2 regions of the Paenibacillus sp. FSL H7-0918 genome follow, and region 1 is predicted to be linked to the other one. Evidence: a T-box and tRNA genes for the amino acid it is inferred to sense, from the RefSeq annotation. Region 1 holds a T-box; the other holds one or more tRNA genes.
The links. The T-box of region 1 lies ahead of MHI15_RS08185 (arginine--tRNA ligase). A T-box ahead of a tRNA ligase gene usually reads a tRNA of that ligase, here a tRNA-Arg.

Region 1 (8,319 bases):
TCGCTCCTGTTGCACCCGTTGCTCCGTCAGCTCCCGTTGCACCAGTCGCACCATCTGCCCCTGTTGCACCTGTCGCCCCAGTCTCTCCTGCTCCGGTAGCACCCGTTACTCCATCCGCTCCGGTTGCACCAGTTGCACCTGTAGCTCCATCGGCACCTGTTGCCCCAGTCTCTCCTGCTCCGGTCGCTCCTGTTGCACCCGTTGCTCCATCCGCTCCCGTCGCCCCGGTTGCACCAGTTACTCCATCTGCACCTGTTGCCCCAGTCTCTCCTGCTCCGGTCGCTCCAGTTGCTCCGTCTGCTCCCGTTGCACCAGTCGCCCCAGTCACTCCATCTGCCCCTGTTGCACCTGTCGCTCCAGTCTCTCCTGCTCCGGTAGCACCCGTTGCTCCATCGGCTCCGGTCGCTCCCGTTGCACCAGTCGCACCGGTCGCACCAGTTATCCCTTGCGTTACACCAAGCAATTCTGCATGTACAAGTCGATGGGCAGTCACAATCTGGCCAACGCTATTTTTTCCCCATACTGAGATTTGAATCGGATCATCTACCAGACTTGTAGTTGTAAAAATAAATTCAAACGCATCAAAATCGGCATAATAATCACGTGTTATAACTTCATTAGGTGCTACATTTATCAGCTCGCTGACATATAAAGTTCTTGTCCCATCCATATAGTATCCTTGAACAAGAGCCATTGATGAATCAATGTCACTTCGGTTATCAATTTTGACAGTAACATGCTGAGTAGGTCTTACACCCCCTACCATACTATTGTCTATCGGTCCGGTAGATAAATAACTCAATTTCTCATCACTCCTTTAACGTTAACTGTGTCACAAAAATAATTATTAAATTAATACTGCCTGCTTCTCCCACGCAACTATGCGATGAGGATCTACCAATGCCCCCGAGTTCTGTTTTCCCCAGACTGAAATCCCAACCTCTGCTTCAACTGCTTCTACTGTTGTAAACATAAATTCAAATGCGTCCAAGTCGGCAAAATAGTTCTTAGTTAAAACTTGATTAGGTGCTAGATTTACTGTTTCATTCACATACATCGTTCTTGATCCGTTAAGAAGGAAACCTTGAATAACTAGATTATAAGGATTAAGAGAATCCCGATTAACTACTTTTACGGTTACCAGTTGCGACGGTCTGACCCCTAGGATTGGGCTGTTATCTATAGGTCCAGTAGAAAAGATAGCCATGTTTTATTCACTCCTCCCTTCCACTACAAATTGAAAGATTAGTGGCTCCGTATAGTAATATTCCTTGGCTTGAGTTAGCGTGTGGACTGTTGTGCAAAGGAACAGCTGGTCCTATAACAAGACAGCCTTCTTTTTCCAAATTTATAATCTACTAATCTGATAAGCTAACAACAAAGAGCAACCAAGATTGTTAAGAAGCTAACCACTATTGCTTTTTATGAAATATTAGGTATACTGGTAAAAATTAATTAAGCATCGATGAGCGGGAGAGTAATTAACGAGATCTAGTCCTCAGCGAGCCGGGAGAGTGTAAGCCGGTACAGATCCCTTTAATGAAGCGCACCCGTGAGATGGACTTCTGAACCTTAGTAGGAAGTCCCGGCTGAAGGCCGTTATCCCGTAAGGTGGCTGAACAACTTGTTCAGCAACGAGAGTGGTACCGCGAGCGCTAAAGCCCTCGTCTCTTTTGAGACGAGGGCTTTTTTGTATTTTCAAAGGAGGGTATACCATGTTAAATCAAATCATCAAAGACGGAATCGAGCACAGTGTACAACGTGTATTCAATACCTTAGGAGCTGACTATCCAGAGGACATTGCCATTCTGATCGAACAGCCAGCAAATCTAGAACATGGTGATTATTCATGCAATATCGCTATGCAGCTAGCCAAAACTCTACGTAAATCCCCAATGGTCATAGCAGAATTAGTGAAAGCAGAGCTTCAATTCCAAGGGCGCTTCGCCGGTCTTTTACAAAAAGTTGAAGTCGCTGCTCCCGGATTTATCAATTTGTATATGAATTGGCAAAGCTGGGCTGAACATTCCTTTGAACTGCCTGCCAGCACTGGGGAAAAAGTCATCATCGAGCACACTTCTATCAACCCCAACAAAGCCGCTCACGTAGGTCATCTAAGAAACGCCTGTATCGGCGATACTCTAGTCAGAATTATGAAAAGAACTGGGTATAACGTAGAGGTCCATAACTACATTGATGATCTCGGCAATCAGCTGGCGGATACAGTTGTTGGATTATTAAATATATCTTTAGAAGGGGAACACCAACGTTTCGGTGATTTTTGCTGGGATCTTTATGCCAAAGTGAACAAAGAATATGCGCTGAACCCTGAGATGACACATAAGCGCACAGATATACTGCACTCCCTTGAACAAGGGGGCGGTAACGAAGCCTGGCTGGGCAACCTTGTAGCTGAACGCATCGTTAGAGAGCATGTAGAGGAAATGAAACATTTTGGAATTTATTATGATTTGCTGGTATGGGAGAGCAGTATTTTAAAAGAGGGATTTTGGGCAGCCGCAGCTGAGCTGCTGAAGCAGACAGCCGTTTTTGTACAAGAGACTGAAGGTAAACTCGCAGGCTGCTGGGTGCTGAAGCAAGGAACAGAGGCTAACATTGGAGCGGATTCAGAGGAGCATCAGCTCGATAAGGTGCTGGTGCGTTCGAATGGGATTTTAACGTATACAGCCAAAGATATTGCCTATCATCTCTGGAAATTTGGTCTTTTGACCAAAGATTTCTCCTATAGCGAATTCTCGTCCGGTTTATGGACAACTGGATTAACTGGAACCCAAGAATCTTATGGGCAGGCGGACAGAGTCATCAATGTGATCGATTACAGACAGGAATATCCACAACAGATGGTTAAGCAAGCCTTAGGGGTACTAGGTTATAACGAGCAAGCAGACAAACTCCATCATGTGAGCTATGGTGTTGTATCTCTTAGTCCCGCTTCGGCGGCCGAGCTGGGTATAGATATTTCAGAAGGCAAATCTTCTTATGCTATGTCCGGACGTCAGGGAATCGGGATTAAGGTAAGCGATCTGGTGGAGCTTATGGAACAGAACATTGAGCACTCACGTTCCGATAAAGACGGCCTCTCCAGCCGATTGATTGCCACTGCTGCGATTCGCTACTATCTGCTGCGGTTTAATTTAGGAACGGAAATCGTGTTTGATTTCAAACAGGCTACCGAAATATCCGGCAATACCGGAGTTTATCTGATGTATACTTTTGCGCGTGCGACAAGCGTTTTGAGTAAAGCTACGATCCCAATCCTTACAGCTGCCGCACAGCTTCAGTTCCCTTCCGAATTGGAAAAAGCAGAGCTTGCGCTGCTAAGACAGCTAAGCCTCTGGCCCGAGATATTACATTCAGCAAGTATAGAGTTAACGCCAAATACGCTCTGCACTTACGCACATACCTTAGCTACACTGTTCAACAACTTCTATTCTGCATGTCCGATTCTAAAAGGCGATCCAGCTACGATCGAATTCCGCCTCTGGCTCACTTCAAGATTCAAAGACATCTTGGGAGATGTGCTCGAAGTGCTTGGGTTACCGACACCGAGCCGAATGTAAAAAACACAAAAAAGGCAATCTCCGCGCTTAACGCGGAGATTGCCCTTCTATATATATGTTACTTATAAATCTCTATCACATTTCCAGCTTCCGTGCTGAGACGATCAAAGTCCGCACGTTTGATGCGAACACCACCACTACGATAGCGGTTAGGTGTACCTTCTGTTTGCACTTCCGTACCGTTGATAGTAATTTGACTAATCTCACGACCTGTAAGGTGATAGATAAAGTCTACCTTAGTGCCTGCATATTCAAAACTAAAGTGCATTCCATCCAGCGAGTCCGGCAGAATAGGGTCAACAATTAAGTCTCCACCTTCCGTACGGATCCCCAGTGCATTCGAGATTAACTGGTTCATATAGATCCCAGGACCGCTGGAATAGATTCTCCAGCCACCTTTAACAGCTACGTCACCATTGCGCAGTTTATCGAAATTCTCCTGTGCCTCATAACGGGTGTTAAATTTACCATCCGAGCTACTGAAATAGGAGTTAGCTTGACGTAGTTCAGCGTTTGGCACCACATCGCGGATTCCGATCGGATTAATCGCTGCCAGACCCTTCCAGACCTGATCGGTTTTACCGAGCTTGGCCATAGCCTCTACATAACGGATATGTGCATGCACATACTGAAGTCCAATTTCCCGGCCAAAGTTAGCCGCTTGCTCCGCACGTTTGAAATGAGTGCTGACCCCGCCAACATATTGAGCTGGACGATTCATCAGACGCACACCGTCAGGGCAGAATAGTTTATCCTGAATGACATCATAGTGTGCTTCGGCCTGTTCCGGAGTAAGCAGCTCACTGATCATACTGCGCGTCATAGGCAGCAGACGGTACTGAATACCTGTTTCTGTGTCACTTGGGTGCACCATAAGCTTAATCTGCTCAGGGTCCTCCATATACAGGAAGCCAGGAATCACTTCGGATTGAAGCATATGAGTATGGAAATCCTTACGGATTCCTTCCACCATCGCCTTCAGTTCCTCTGCCTCAGCTTGATCAACTGAACGAAGCACCTCTGAGAACTGATTAAGTGTCTGATAGGTAAGTGCCACTGTCCAACTGCTGACCATATACTGCTTCAGCTGTGGATTTGCAGGCTGGAGCGTATCATCCCAGTCTCCATCACCGTAAGAAGACAGATGTGTGTCATGCAGGAAATGATCCTTAATATAAGCAATTTCCTTCCGTGCGTGATCCAGCAACGTCGCCTTTTCTTCTGTAAAGTCAAAGCTGTGCTTACGGGTATACGGTACTGTTGCTCCCAAGATGCTGTAATCCTGAGTTACTGCCAAGTAGTCTCCAAGCACCTTAAGCGGCCATACAATAATATCTCCATGACTTTCTTCTTGTTGTATCTTCGTGTATTTATCAAACATGAACCACTGTGGCCAGTTGCCATCATCTTCATATTGATGACTATACAGCGTCAGCAAAATTTCACGAACCTGTTCGTATTTTTGCGTAGCCATGAAATATTCCACAGGTCCCTGACATACATCCCGGGTTCCCCAAGCAGCGCCACCATATTGCTCTAAACCATGTGGAACCGAATAGTGAACCAGCATGTTATGTGTGTACCACCAAGTCAGAGCGTTAACCTTAAACAGTTCACCTTCTGTTCCGTCCCCAAGCGTCAGGCGGAAGCCATTCATCACACCAGCATAAAACGCGCGATAAGCAGAAATCTCTTCCTCAGCTGAACGATTTCTTGGAGCAAGTGACTTACCATCCAGAAGGCCTTGAATATTCAAGGTCCATTCACTGCTGGCAGACAGCTCCAGTACTGCTAACGGTGCTTCAGTTGGTTGAACCGGAGAGACAAGTCTACCTTCATCCTGCAGAGTTAACTCCGCACCCTGTACCTGTAATTTATACTGTAAGTCGGGATATTCACCAGCACTTAGTGCGCTTCTGTCAGCGGAGAAGATTACTGCTCCACCTTCTTGCTTAGATTGATATGGAAGCTCGTATTCATTAACGTTCATGGTGATTTGATTAGTGACTAAATAACGATAAGCTCGTCCGCTTTCCGAACGCACATTCAGGAATATCTCCGGCGAATCTTCGGTGGTGTAGTTCGTAATAATGAAGCATTCACCATCTGTTCTGTAATACCAACGAGCATAGTTGAAACCAACCTCAAATAGAGAAGGCATGGTCAGCAAACGATATTCACCGTTCCACTCTACATAAATGCGTTGTCCTGAAGCTTTTGGAATGTTAAGCGCATTTCTTGGATTGGACATTAGCTTGTTGAAATTGGTATTTCCAATTACCACTTGGGAGTTAAAGATCCCGTACATATAAGAAGTTGTTGTGATGACCTTATCATTAAGTCGAGCGTTATCCCCACTCATCAGGATATGGCCGTGTGGCCGTTCTACGCGCATTTCTTTCTCTTTTAATACTACGTGCTCATAATTCTCCGTGAAAAAGGAAAGTAGTGTGTCTCCTTCTCTCTCCTCCTGATAACGAATCGGAAACAAGACCTCGATCTCTTTCTCTGTCAGCGAATCTGCAGCCAGCGGTGCTCCCAGCTCCTTCGAGAAGAAAGAACGTTCAAGTGCTGCTTCAGCTTCTAAAGGTAAATCTTTAACAGCATCCCAAGCCGCAGCAATATCATTAGCAAATTCTAGCGCAGTGATCGCTTCTGGATGATCTTGCTTAAACAATCCGTAGAACACAAACCGTGTTTCCCCGCTCAGCTTCACCCGTTCCGATTGCAGCGCAGTATATGCGAATTCATATTGATAGATCTCATTACTTAATTGCTCACGACCCAAGCTCTCTGGTTGGTTGGTTTCTTTATAGGACAGTCCAAAGAATTGAAAACCGTCTGTTGAGAAGCTTGTTGCCTTGGTAAGTGAACCCTGTTGCAGATATGGGAATTTCCCGCCCTGCGGCTGATTCTGTCTAGAGCAAACAACGTACCCGTTGGATTGATCCTCAAATACCGCATGATCGATATACTGTGACAGGTAAGCTTCATTACTGCGGACAGCGGCGATATCAGCAATCCCTACATCCTGTCCGTACACGAGATCTACCTCTGCATTTTGTCCAGTAAGCTTCACATCCCAGAACCAAGCTCCTCCTGCAGTAGGGGTGAAAATAACTTGATATTCAATATTTTCCGCAGTACCTTCCCAAACCAAACGGTTTCCAGCCTTACGTACAGTGCTTGAAGAATGAATGCCCAGCAAAGGAATGGCTTGAATGTTTCCATCATTGTGCACTCGCAAATATAGATTGGATAATGAACCATCCACAATGCTTGGCAGCAATTGATTGATCATTGTCCGTTCGTGGAGGACTTGGAACAAGTCCCCGCTGTTTGTAAAAGTGAAGGATAGATCCCCGGCGTTTAAACGGATGTTAGTATTCAAATTAGTAGTCATATTATACACTTCCTCCATTACGGCGTTACTGCCGTATATATTCTACTTATGCTAATGTTAAGCAAAAATCCCGTTCTTTAACCTCATTGCTGTTCGAACCGACGAATAATTTAAATCGTCCCGGATCGCTGCTAAAGCTTAGATCGCTATGATAGTAACGAAGCTGCTGTTCGGTAAGTGTAAAGGTCACTTCACGACTTTCCCCTGGTGAGAGGTTGATTTTGGCAAAATCCTTCAGTTCCTTCATCGGTCTGACGACCTCTCCGGAAATGTCTCGGATATACAGCTGCACTACCTCTTCCCCATCTACTTCTCCAGTATTGGTCACCGTAACTTTTATTTCAATAGGCTGATTTTCAGTCATAATTTCACCGGACAGAATTGGTTCACTATAGCTAAATGACGTATAGCTCAGTCCAAAACCAAATGGCAAAAGCGGCTCATTAGGAATATCCAGGTATTGCGAGACATAACGTTTGTCGGCACCCGGAGCATGAAGTGGGCGTCCAGTGTTGAAATGATTGTAATAGACTGGAATCTGCCCAACGGATACCGGGAAAGACATCGTTAATCTTCCTGAAGGATTCTCATCTCCATAAAGTAGACTGGCAATTGCCGCTCCGCCTTCACTGCCCGGGAACCAAGCTTCCAGAATGGCATCTGCATGCTCGTACACACCGGCCAAGTCTAGTGGACGTCCATTAAACAACACCACCACGATAGGCTTATTCAGCTGTTTCAGACGTTGTAAAAGCTCAAGCTGCGCTTCCGGCAAACGGATATCTGAACGGCTGCCCGCTTCTCCACTCATCTCTGAATGTTCACCAAGCGCCAGTACAATCACATCAGCTTGCTTAGCAGCCGCTTCCGCCTCCAGCCACTGTTCCTCTGTAAAGCTATCGACTCCAGAACCTTCTGCAACAGTAATCTTACCCGCACCTGCGCGAGCTTGAAGTGCTGGTGCAAGACGGCTTGCCTCTTCCGTTGAACCCAACCACGACCACGGTCCAAGAATATCTCCGCTAGTAGCAAACGGTCCAATTAGCGCAATCCGTTGCTCTGCAGCAAGCGGCAGAACCTGATCATTCTTGAGCAGTACGCAGGATTTAGCCGCCAACTCACGCGCCGCATTTCGATGATCTTCACAGAAGATTACCTCACGCTCTTTCTCGACGTCAGCTCCGCGGAACGGATGCTCGAACAAGCCCAATCTTTGCTTCAATTTCAAAATACGAAGCACAGCTTCATCAATAATCTTCTCATCTACTTGTCCATCTGCAACAAGTGCCGGAAGCTGATGAACGTAACAAGCCGTCATCATCTCGATGTCTACAC
Region 2 (8,319 bases), 110 kb from region 1:
AGCTGATATAAGACCACTTGTCCCCCCATAAATATCCTGCTTGCCAACGCTGCGCAAACTCATACTTCTGGTCATCAAGCTTTAAAGTCAGGAATAGCGACAGCGCACTAAACCCCATATTGATTGCAACACCAGTCAAGACAAGTCGTGTAGAAGAAATCATACGACGTTTTCTATAGGCTAGAACATAGATCAGAGCTGCTGCCAGCAGACCACCTAAGAATGCCATAGATGGCAGTAATAATGTTATAGCGGCGCCTTGAATGCTTACCGTTGAGATAATCAGCAACACCATAAGACCTGAACCTGAGCTAATACCAAGCATGCCGGGATCAGCCAGATCATTGCGCAGCAAAGCCTGCATAACTGCACCTGCCAGTGCCATCCCAAATCCAACAAGTATCGCTAATACGATCCGAGGAAGACGAAACTTATAAACAACGAGATTATGCTCCTCTGGACCTTGTCCAAGCAATACTTGAAATACTTCAAGTGGATTGAGGGACACCTTTCCCATATTAAGACTAAGAATAGCTCCTGCAATAAGCAGTATTAAAAGAGATAGAATCCATATTGTAGCCTTATGCGATTTAACAACATTCATTTGAAGGCTCTCCTCTCTTTGCTCGCAATTAGCAAGAAGAAAGGAACACCAATCATTGCAAAAATAATGCCCAGTGCTGTCTCTGCCGGACGATTAATCAGCCTTCCTGCGATATCCGCTACAACCATAAGTGCGCCGCCGTAAATGGCTGATGCCGGAATAATATAACGATAATCTACCCCTACAAAAAAACGCATAATATGCGGAATAATCAACCCTACAAAGCCGATTGGCCCTACAAGTGCAACAGCTACACCCGCTAGTAAAAGGACCGCAAGCGTAGCTATCATCTTAACGAGAACGATCCGTTGCCCGAAGCCTTTCGCAATCTCTTCCCCCAAGTTTAAAACAGTGATAGAGCGTGCAATGAATAGTGACAAAGCCAGTCCACCTAAGAACCAAGGTATAACTAGCCTAATTTCCACCCATGTTGCTCCAGCCACACTACCCGAAGTCCAATAAGCAAGGGCACGACCAATTCCATAGTTTAATGAGATAAATGACCCCACAGCTCCAAATAGCATTGTAATTGATATTCCAGCTAGCACCAGTCGTTGAGGTGTCATTCCTGAACGATTCAATGAAGCGGCAAGATACGTTAATCCTGCTCCAAGTCCTGCGCCAATAAAGCTAACCAGCAAGGTTGTTGTCTGCAGTTGTCCTGGAAGAAAAACCAGTGTAACGGCCATTGCAAGTGCTGCTCCTGCATTTACTCCCATTAATCCGGAATCTGCTAAGGGATTTCGCGTATAGCCCTGCATAACCGCTCCTGCTACCGCGAGACACATACCTGCAATAATATCAGCTGCTGTACGCGGAATACGAAGGGCATGAATAATCTGATGCTCGGTCAGTTCAGGATCAAAATTAAAAATCGCTGTCCATGCCATCTTCAGGCTCATAGAAGCAGAGCCAAATGAGATAGAAGCTGCTACTGAAAGCAGCAGCAGCAGTATCCCTAGGAGTAGAAACAGACCGAAATACGATTTCCCTCTTAAATCAGGGATAACGGTTGTTCTATCATCTAGCTTTCTATTTTTTTTCATACGCTGACACTAGCTTCTCAACTACAAAATCTAGCTGCTTATCAAGAGAGTAGATATCGGAATAATATGAAAAATCAAACCCAATTTCGATCAATCTACCTTCTTTGATTGCTGGAATGCTGTTCCAAATTGGATTGTCTGACAAATCATCAGCCCCATCCCATACAGAGCGGAACACGAAGTCTCCTATATACTCAGGTAACACCTCTAAGGAAACAAACCCTCCAGTAGCCTTCTCTCTGCCATCAATCTTTTTCTGAAGAATCTCTGGTGCTTTTAGCCCTAAATATTCATAAATGATCTGAGAGCCCCTTCCATAAAGCTTGCTATCGATCACCGCCATCTCTTTTTTGCCGCCTTCGATAATGGTTACTGTCTTATCCAAAATTCCAAGTTCATCAAGCTGCTGCTTGCTCTTCTCCAACTTCTCGTGGAAATTATCTAATAGAGCTTGTGCCTCCTGCTCCTTGCCAAATACCTCGCCAATCTTCATTACACGTTCATCCGTCGCCATTTTTTCATAAGGAATTGGAACGGTCGGTGCAATATCCTTAAGGATTTCGTAAGTTTCTTCAGAAGCAGCTATGATCAAGTCCGGCTTTACTGCCATAATAGCCTCTGGATTAGGCTCATACCATGAACCTAGATCTTCAATCCCCCCCAGCTCTTCTGCAAAGGCCGCTCCTTCAAAGACACTCGAAGTCCCTACTGGCTTAATGCCGAGGGCCACAAGATCCCCTTGAAGGTATAACACGACAACCCTCTTTGGATTAGCTGGAACAACAATGTCTCCCTTTATTGTAGAGATAGTTCTTGTCTGAGCCTCCTTATTGGCATTGTCAATTGCAGTTGAATTATTTGCTGGTGATGATGTAACTTCAGAAGCTTTGGATCCATTAGAATTTGTGGCATTAGAACCAACACTTGCAGATCCACATGCACTTAATAGCAAGGTAAAGCTAAGCAACATCGCTACAATAAAACTTGACGTCTTTGTTAATCTCATAGGTGAAGACCCTCCGGTTATTTCATTTTGATAATAGTAATGATAATGATTATCATACTCAATAACATTATATCGGGAGGATATGTGCTCGCCAATGGAGAATTTGGCGGTGGTAAATGGACGATTGTCCGATGAGCTCACCTGCCTGCTTTCCTTGCGGAACCGGATGGGAGATTGACCATTGTATTTACTGAACATGCGACTGAAGTAATATACATCGTTATATCCAACTTCTTCTGCAATATCGCGAAGTGGAGCATCGGTACATCGTAATAGCTCTTCTGCATGTTTAAGCCGGAACCGTATCAAATATTCAATCAAGCTAAACCCTGTCTCCCCTTTAAAGCGGGTTGATAAATGACGAGGGCTGTAATTAAATTGCTCCGCTATAGATTCTAGTGATAAATTATGACGATAATGCTCCTCAATATAACGGACAACCTGCCCAATGACATCCGGTTGCCTGAGGTTAATTCCATCCTTTGTAAACTGCTTTAATAATTCATGTATAAACTGATAGAACAAGCCTTTAACTTGAATTCTTTCCAATTGGCTTCCTTGTGCCCAAAGTTGTTCCATTGCCATTAGTTGATAGTGCAGTGGTAATGGCTCCAAAGACTCGAAGCTATACTGCATCCGAAATGGATTGCTGCGTTCTAAAAGTCTTGCTAAATCCTTTCTTCCTGGCAAGGAGGCTCTATAGAATAATAAATAGTATTCAAACAACTTCCCTGTCTCTATACTTAGTCTCATGCCCTTGCCACCATGCACAATAAAGTGACGGTCTGCGTCGTAATCTATGCCGTTGAGATTCAAGCTGGCCGTACCCCGCACACAGTAGATAAATCCACATGCTGGTAATACATAGCCTTGCAGCTTGTCCCCAGGCTTCATCACAGCATGTCGAATATCAAGTACTTTAACAGCGGCATAATTCCATGCGAAAATATGATCTTCCAGCTTCATCTTTGCCATACACTCCGATCTGCTCCACAATCTATTTGAATTAATTATATTTCACAATAAATGATAATGATTATCAATTAGTATTAGGTAGTTCCTCTATTTTGTCAATCGCTGTTTAGTATCATGATTGCTTATAGCTTTCGAAGTGGAGCTTCCTCAGGAATGCCTCTATCTCATTCACATATCCTCTTACATTAATCTTTCTGGGTACAACTAAGTCCAATTTCTTATTCATACTTGAAGGATGTATCAAAAGTTTTCCGGCACAGGCATGAACGGAATTGTAAAAAAACAAACAAAAAAGTTCATCAGATATAGTATCTAATGAACTTTGAGTTGATTTAGTTGGTACCGGTGAGAGGACTCGAACCTCCACGGTTTCCCTCTCGATTTTGAGTCGAGCGCGTCTGCCATTCCGCCACACCGGCAAAGTATTAAGTTAAAATATGGCGCGCCCTGAGAGATTCGAACTCCCGGCCTTTTGATTCGTAGTCAAACGCTCTATCCAGCTGAGCTAAGGGCGCAAAATTTATATGGAGCGGACGACGGGAATCGAACCCGCGACCCTCGCCTTGGCAAGGCGATGCTCTACCGCTGAGCCACGTCCGCACACGGTATGTATTGATGTCCGACTCACTAAAGAAGTGAGCCATGAAGGACTCGAACCTTCGACACCCTGATTAAAAGTCAGGTGCTCTACCAACTGAGCTAATGGCTCATAAAGCAAGAAAATGGCGGAACCGACGGGATTCGAACCCGCGGTCTCCTGCGTGACAGGCAGGCATGTTAGGCCAACTACACCACGGTTCCAGAAGAATAATTGCTTAATGAAAATTGGTTGCGGGGGCAGGATTTGAACCTGCGACCTTCGGGTTATGAGCCCGACGAGCTACCGGGCTGCTCCACCCCGCGTCAGTAAAAAAGTATTAATTCCCTTGGATTCCTCGGAAAGTATCCGGAATCCTTAGTGAAGCATTAACTTCACTTTTGGGGATGTGTTATGGTGGAGGCTGAGGGGATCGAACCCCCGACCCTCTGCTTGTAAGGCAGATGCTCTCCCAGCTGAGCTAAGCCTCCATGTAAAGAAGCAACTTAATTATCATAACATAATCAAATCTGTAATGCAACCATTTTTTCTAGAAGTCTGATGCTGTTTCAAGAAGAAGTGGTGACCCGTATGGGATTCGAACCCATGTTACCTCCGTGAAAGGGAGGTGTCTTAACCCCTTGACCAACGGGCCGTTTTAAAAACAAATTGTTTTGACAACAAAAAAGATTATATCATGTATTATTAAGTATAGCAATACCTAAACTAATTATTTTTCTTTTTACTCTTCCCTAGGTAATAGATTGATATGAAGCTTTTGAGATATTATCTCAACGATTTCACCTATAGTTCTATCATTCGTGTCTAAATGCTGCTTAAATACCTCGTGACAAGCCCTCTGATGCACCTGTCGATCTGCTGAGCAGCCCAAGGGTCTTTTCCTTCACTCTAACGCTTAATCTCTTAAGCAAGGTCTCTCGGCAGGCACACAAACTAAAAAGATAAAGCTCTATACCTCCATCAATGAACTTGCCGATGATTTCACTGCAATAATCTAGATTCATTATGGTCATAGGCACGATAATTATTCCATTATATTCGCTAGCTATGTTTTTCTTCTATACATTTCATATGCGGTTTGTGTCTTCCCTGAACCAAAAGCACCATTGATCCATATAATCATGATCATTTGCCTCCATGAACTAATTTTCATTCAAAATCCACTTCACAGTGATTGCCTATCCTTATAATAAGCTGCTAAATATCGTACAACAAAAAAACCACTGTCGATTACTCAACAGTGGTCTTGCGTGCTTGGCAACGTCCTACTCTCCCAGGACCCTTCGGTCCAAGTACCATCGGCGCTGGAGGGCTTAACGGTCGTGTTCGGGATGGGTACGCGTGGAACCCCTCCGCTATCGCCACCAAACGGGCATTTGCGGTACAAATGCATTATTCAGGTCTCAGCATCGCCAAATGCTGAAAACAAATTCATCATCATACAGTCACTTGGACTATATAAATCTGAGCTTGATGCCTGAAAACTGAATCCGAAACAAATCTGCATTCTACGTATAGGATAAGCCCTCGACCGATTAGTATTGGTCAGCTCCATGCATTACTGCACTTCCACCTCCAACCTATCTACCTCGTCGTCTTCAAGGGGTCTTACTAATTGGGAAATCTCATCTTGAGGGGGGCTTCACGCTTAGATGCTTTCAGCGCTTATCCCGTCCGTACGTAGCTACCCAGCCATGCTCCTGGCGGAACAACTGGTGCACCAGCGGTACGTCCATCCCGGTCCTCTCGTACTAAGGACAGCTCCTCTCAAATTTCCTGCGCCCACGACAGATAGGGACCGAACTGTCTCACGACGTTCTGAACCCAGCTCGCGTACCGCTTTAATGGGCGAACAGCCCAACCCTTGGGACCTACTTCAGCCCCAGGATGCGATGAGCCGACATCGAGGTGCCAAACCTCCCCGTCGATGTGGACTCTTGGGGGAGATAAGCCTGTTATCCCCAGGGTAGCTTTTATCCGTTGAGCGATGGCCCTTCCATGCGGTACCACCGGATCACTAAGTCCGACTTTCGTCCCTGCTCGACTTGTAGGTCTCGCAGTCAAGCTCCCTTATGCCTTTGCACTCTGCGAATGATTTCCAACCATTCTGAGGGAACCTTGGAACGCCTCCGTTACTCTTTAGGAGGCGACCGCCCCAGTCAAACTGCCCGCCTGACACGGTCCCCGTACCCGGTAAGGGTACTAGGTTAGAACCTAGATACGATCAGGGTGGTATCCCAACGGCGCCTCCACCGAAGCTTGCGCTCCGATTTCTACGGCTCCCACCTATCCTGTACAGATCGTACCCAAATTCAATATCAAGCTGCAGTAAAGCTCCATGGGGTCTTTCCGTCTTGTCGCGGGTAACCTGCATCTTCACAGGTATTAAAATTTCACCGGATCTCTCGTTGAGACAGCGCCCAAGTCGTTACGCCATTCGTGCGGGTCAGAATTTACCTGACAAGGAATTTCGCTACCTTAGGACCGTTATAGTTACGGCCGCCGTTTACTGGGGCTTCGGTTCATAGCTTCGGGTTACCCCTAACCACTCCCCTTAACCTTCCAGCACCGGGCAGGCGTCAGCCCGTATACTTCGCCTTGCGGCTTCGCACAGACCTGTGTTTTTGCTAAACAGTCGCTTGGGCCTTTTCACTGCGGCCCCCTCGTGCTATTCACACTACCGGGGCACCCCTTCTCCCGAAGTTACGGGGTCATTTTGCCGAGTTCCTTAACGAGAGTTCTTCCGCGCGCCTTAGAATTCTCTTCTCGCCTACCTGTGTCGGTTTGCGGTACGGGCACCTTCTCCTGGCTAGAGGCTTTTCTTGGCAGTGTGAGATCATGACCTTCGCTACTACAATTTTCGCTCCCCATCACAGCCCAGCCTTAATGATGTGCGGATTTGCCTACACATCAGCCTCACTGCTTAGACGGACATCCATCAGTCCGCGTCACTACCCTCCTGCGTCACCCCATCGCTCATAGCGGATTACGGTGGTACAGTAATTTCAAACTGTTGTCCTTCGACTACGCCTTTCGGCCTCGCCTTAGGTCCCGACTTACCCTGAGCGGACGAGCCTTCCTCAGGAAACCTTGGGCTTTCGGCGGATCAGATTCTCACTGATCTTTTCGTTACTCATACCGGCATTCTCACTTGTGTAGTGTCCAGCGCTCTTTTCAGTACACCTTCAACCCCTACACAACGCTCCCCTACCCCAGATACATACGTATCTAGCCATAGCTTCGGTGGTGTGTTTAGCCCCGTTACATTTTCGGCGCAGAGTCACTCGACCAGTGAGCTATTACGCACTCTTTCAATGGTGGCTGCTTCTAAGCCAACATCCTGGTTGTCTGTGCAACTCCACATCCTTTCCCACTTAACACACACTTGGGGACCTTAGCTGATGGTCTGGGCTGTTTCCCTTTTGACAATGGATCTTAGCACTCACTGTCTGACTCCCGGCAATAAGTATATGGCATTCGGAGTTTGACTGAGCTTGGTAATCCTTGCGGACCCCGCACCCAATCAGTGCTCTACCTCCACTACTCTTATACCGAGGCTAGCCCTAAAGCTATTTCGGGGAGAACCAGCTATCTCCGAGTTCGATTGGAATTTCTCCGCTACCCCCACCTCATCCCCGCACTTTTCAACGTACGTGGGTTCGGGCCTCCAGTGCGTGTTACCGCACCTTCACCCTGGACAGGGGTAGATCACACGGTTTCGGGTCTACGTCCACATACTAATTCGCCCTATTCAGACTCGCTTTCGCTGCGGCTCCACCTTCTCGGCTTAACCTTGCATGTTAAACGTAACTCGCCGGTTCATTCTACAAAAGGCACGCCATCACCCATTAATAGGGCTCTGACTTTTTGTAAGCACACGGTTTCAGGTTCTATTTCACTCCCCTTCCGGGGTGCTTTTCACCTTTCCCTCACGGTACTGTTTCACTATCGGTCGCCAGGTAGTATTTAGCCTTAGCAGATGGTCCTGCTGGATTCATACGGGGTTTCACGTGCCCCGCACTACTCGGGATCCGTCTCGGAGAGAACACAGTTTAGGTTACAGGGCTTTTACCTCTATCGCGGGCCTTTC

Region 2: it has a tRNA-Arg gene. The T-box ahead of MHI15_RS08185 (arginine--tRNA ligase) is inferred to sense a tRNA for this amino acid. The anticodon was not compared.

The regions. Positions count from the first base shown of each region.
Region 1 is NZ_JBBOWJ010000001.1:1,787,353-1,795,671, forward strand. Features, by position in the region: gene MHI15_RS08175 (beta strand repeat-containing protein) at 1-802, opposite strand, end outside; gene MHI15_RS08180 (hypothetical protein) at 848-1,207, opposite strand; T-box leader at 1,457-1,675, shown strand; gene MHI15_RS08185 (arginine--tRNA ligase) at 1,716-3,581, shown strand; gene MHI15_RS08190 (GH36-type glycosyl hydrolase domain-containing protein) at 3,640-6,984, opposite strand; gene bglX (beta-glucosidase BglX) at 7,031-8,319, opposite strand, start outside.
Region 2 is NZ_JBBOWJ010000001.1:1,676,538-1,684,856, forward strand. Features, by position in the region: gene MHI15_RS07675 (FecCD family ABC transporter permease) at 1-604, opposite strand, end outside; gene MHI15_RS07680 (FecCD family ABC transporter permease) at 601-1,650, opposite strand; gene MHI15_RS07685 (AraC family transcriptional regulator) at 1,637-3,631, opposite strand; tRNA gene MHI15_RS07690 (tRNA-Leu) at 3,969-4,050, opposite strand; tRNA gene MHI15_RS07695 (tRNA-Arg) at 4,070-4,146, opposite strand; tRNA gene MHI15_RS07700 (tRNA-Gly) at 4,157-4,231, opposite strand; tRNA gene MHI15_RS07705 (tRNA-Lys) at 4,268-4,340, opposite strand; tRNA gene MHI15_RS07710 (tRNA-Asp) at 4,355-4,432, opposite strand; tRNA gene MHI15_RS07715 (tRNA-Met) at 4,458-4,534, opposite strand; tRNA gene MHI15_RS07720 (tRNA-Val) at 4,624-4,699, opposite strand; tRNA gene MHI15_RS07725 (tRNA-Glu) at 4,789-4,863, opposite strand; gene MHI15_RS07730 (hypothetical protein) at 5,045-5,233, opposite strand; rRNA gene rrf (5S ribosomal RNA) at 5,482-5,598, opposite strand; rRNA gene MHI15_RS07740 (23S ribosomal RNA) at 5,745-8,319, opposite strand, start outside.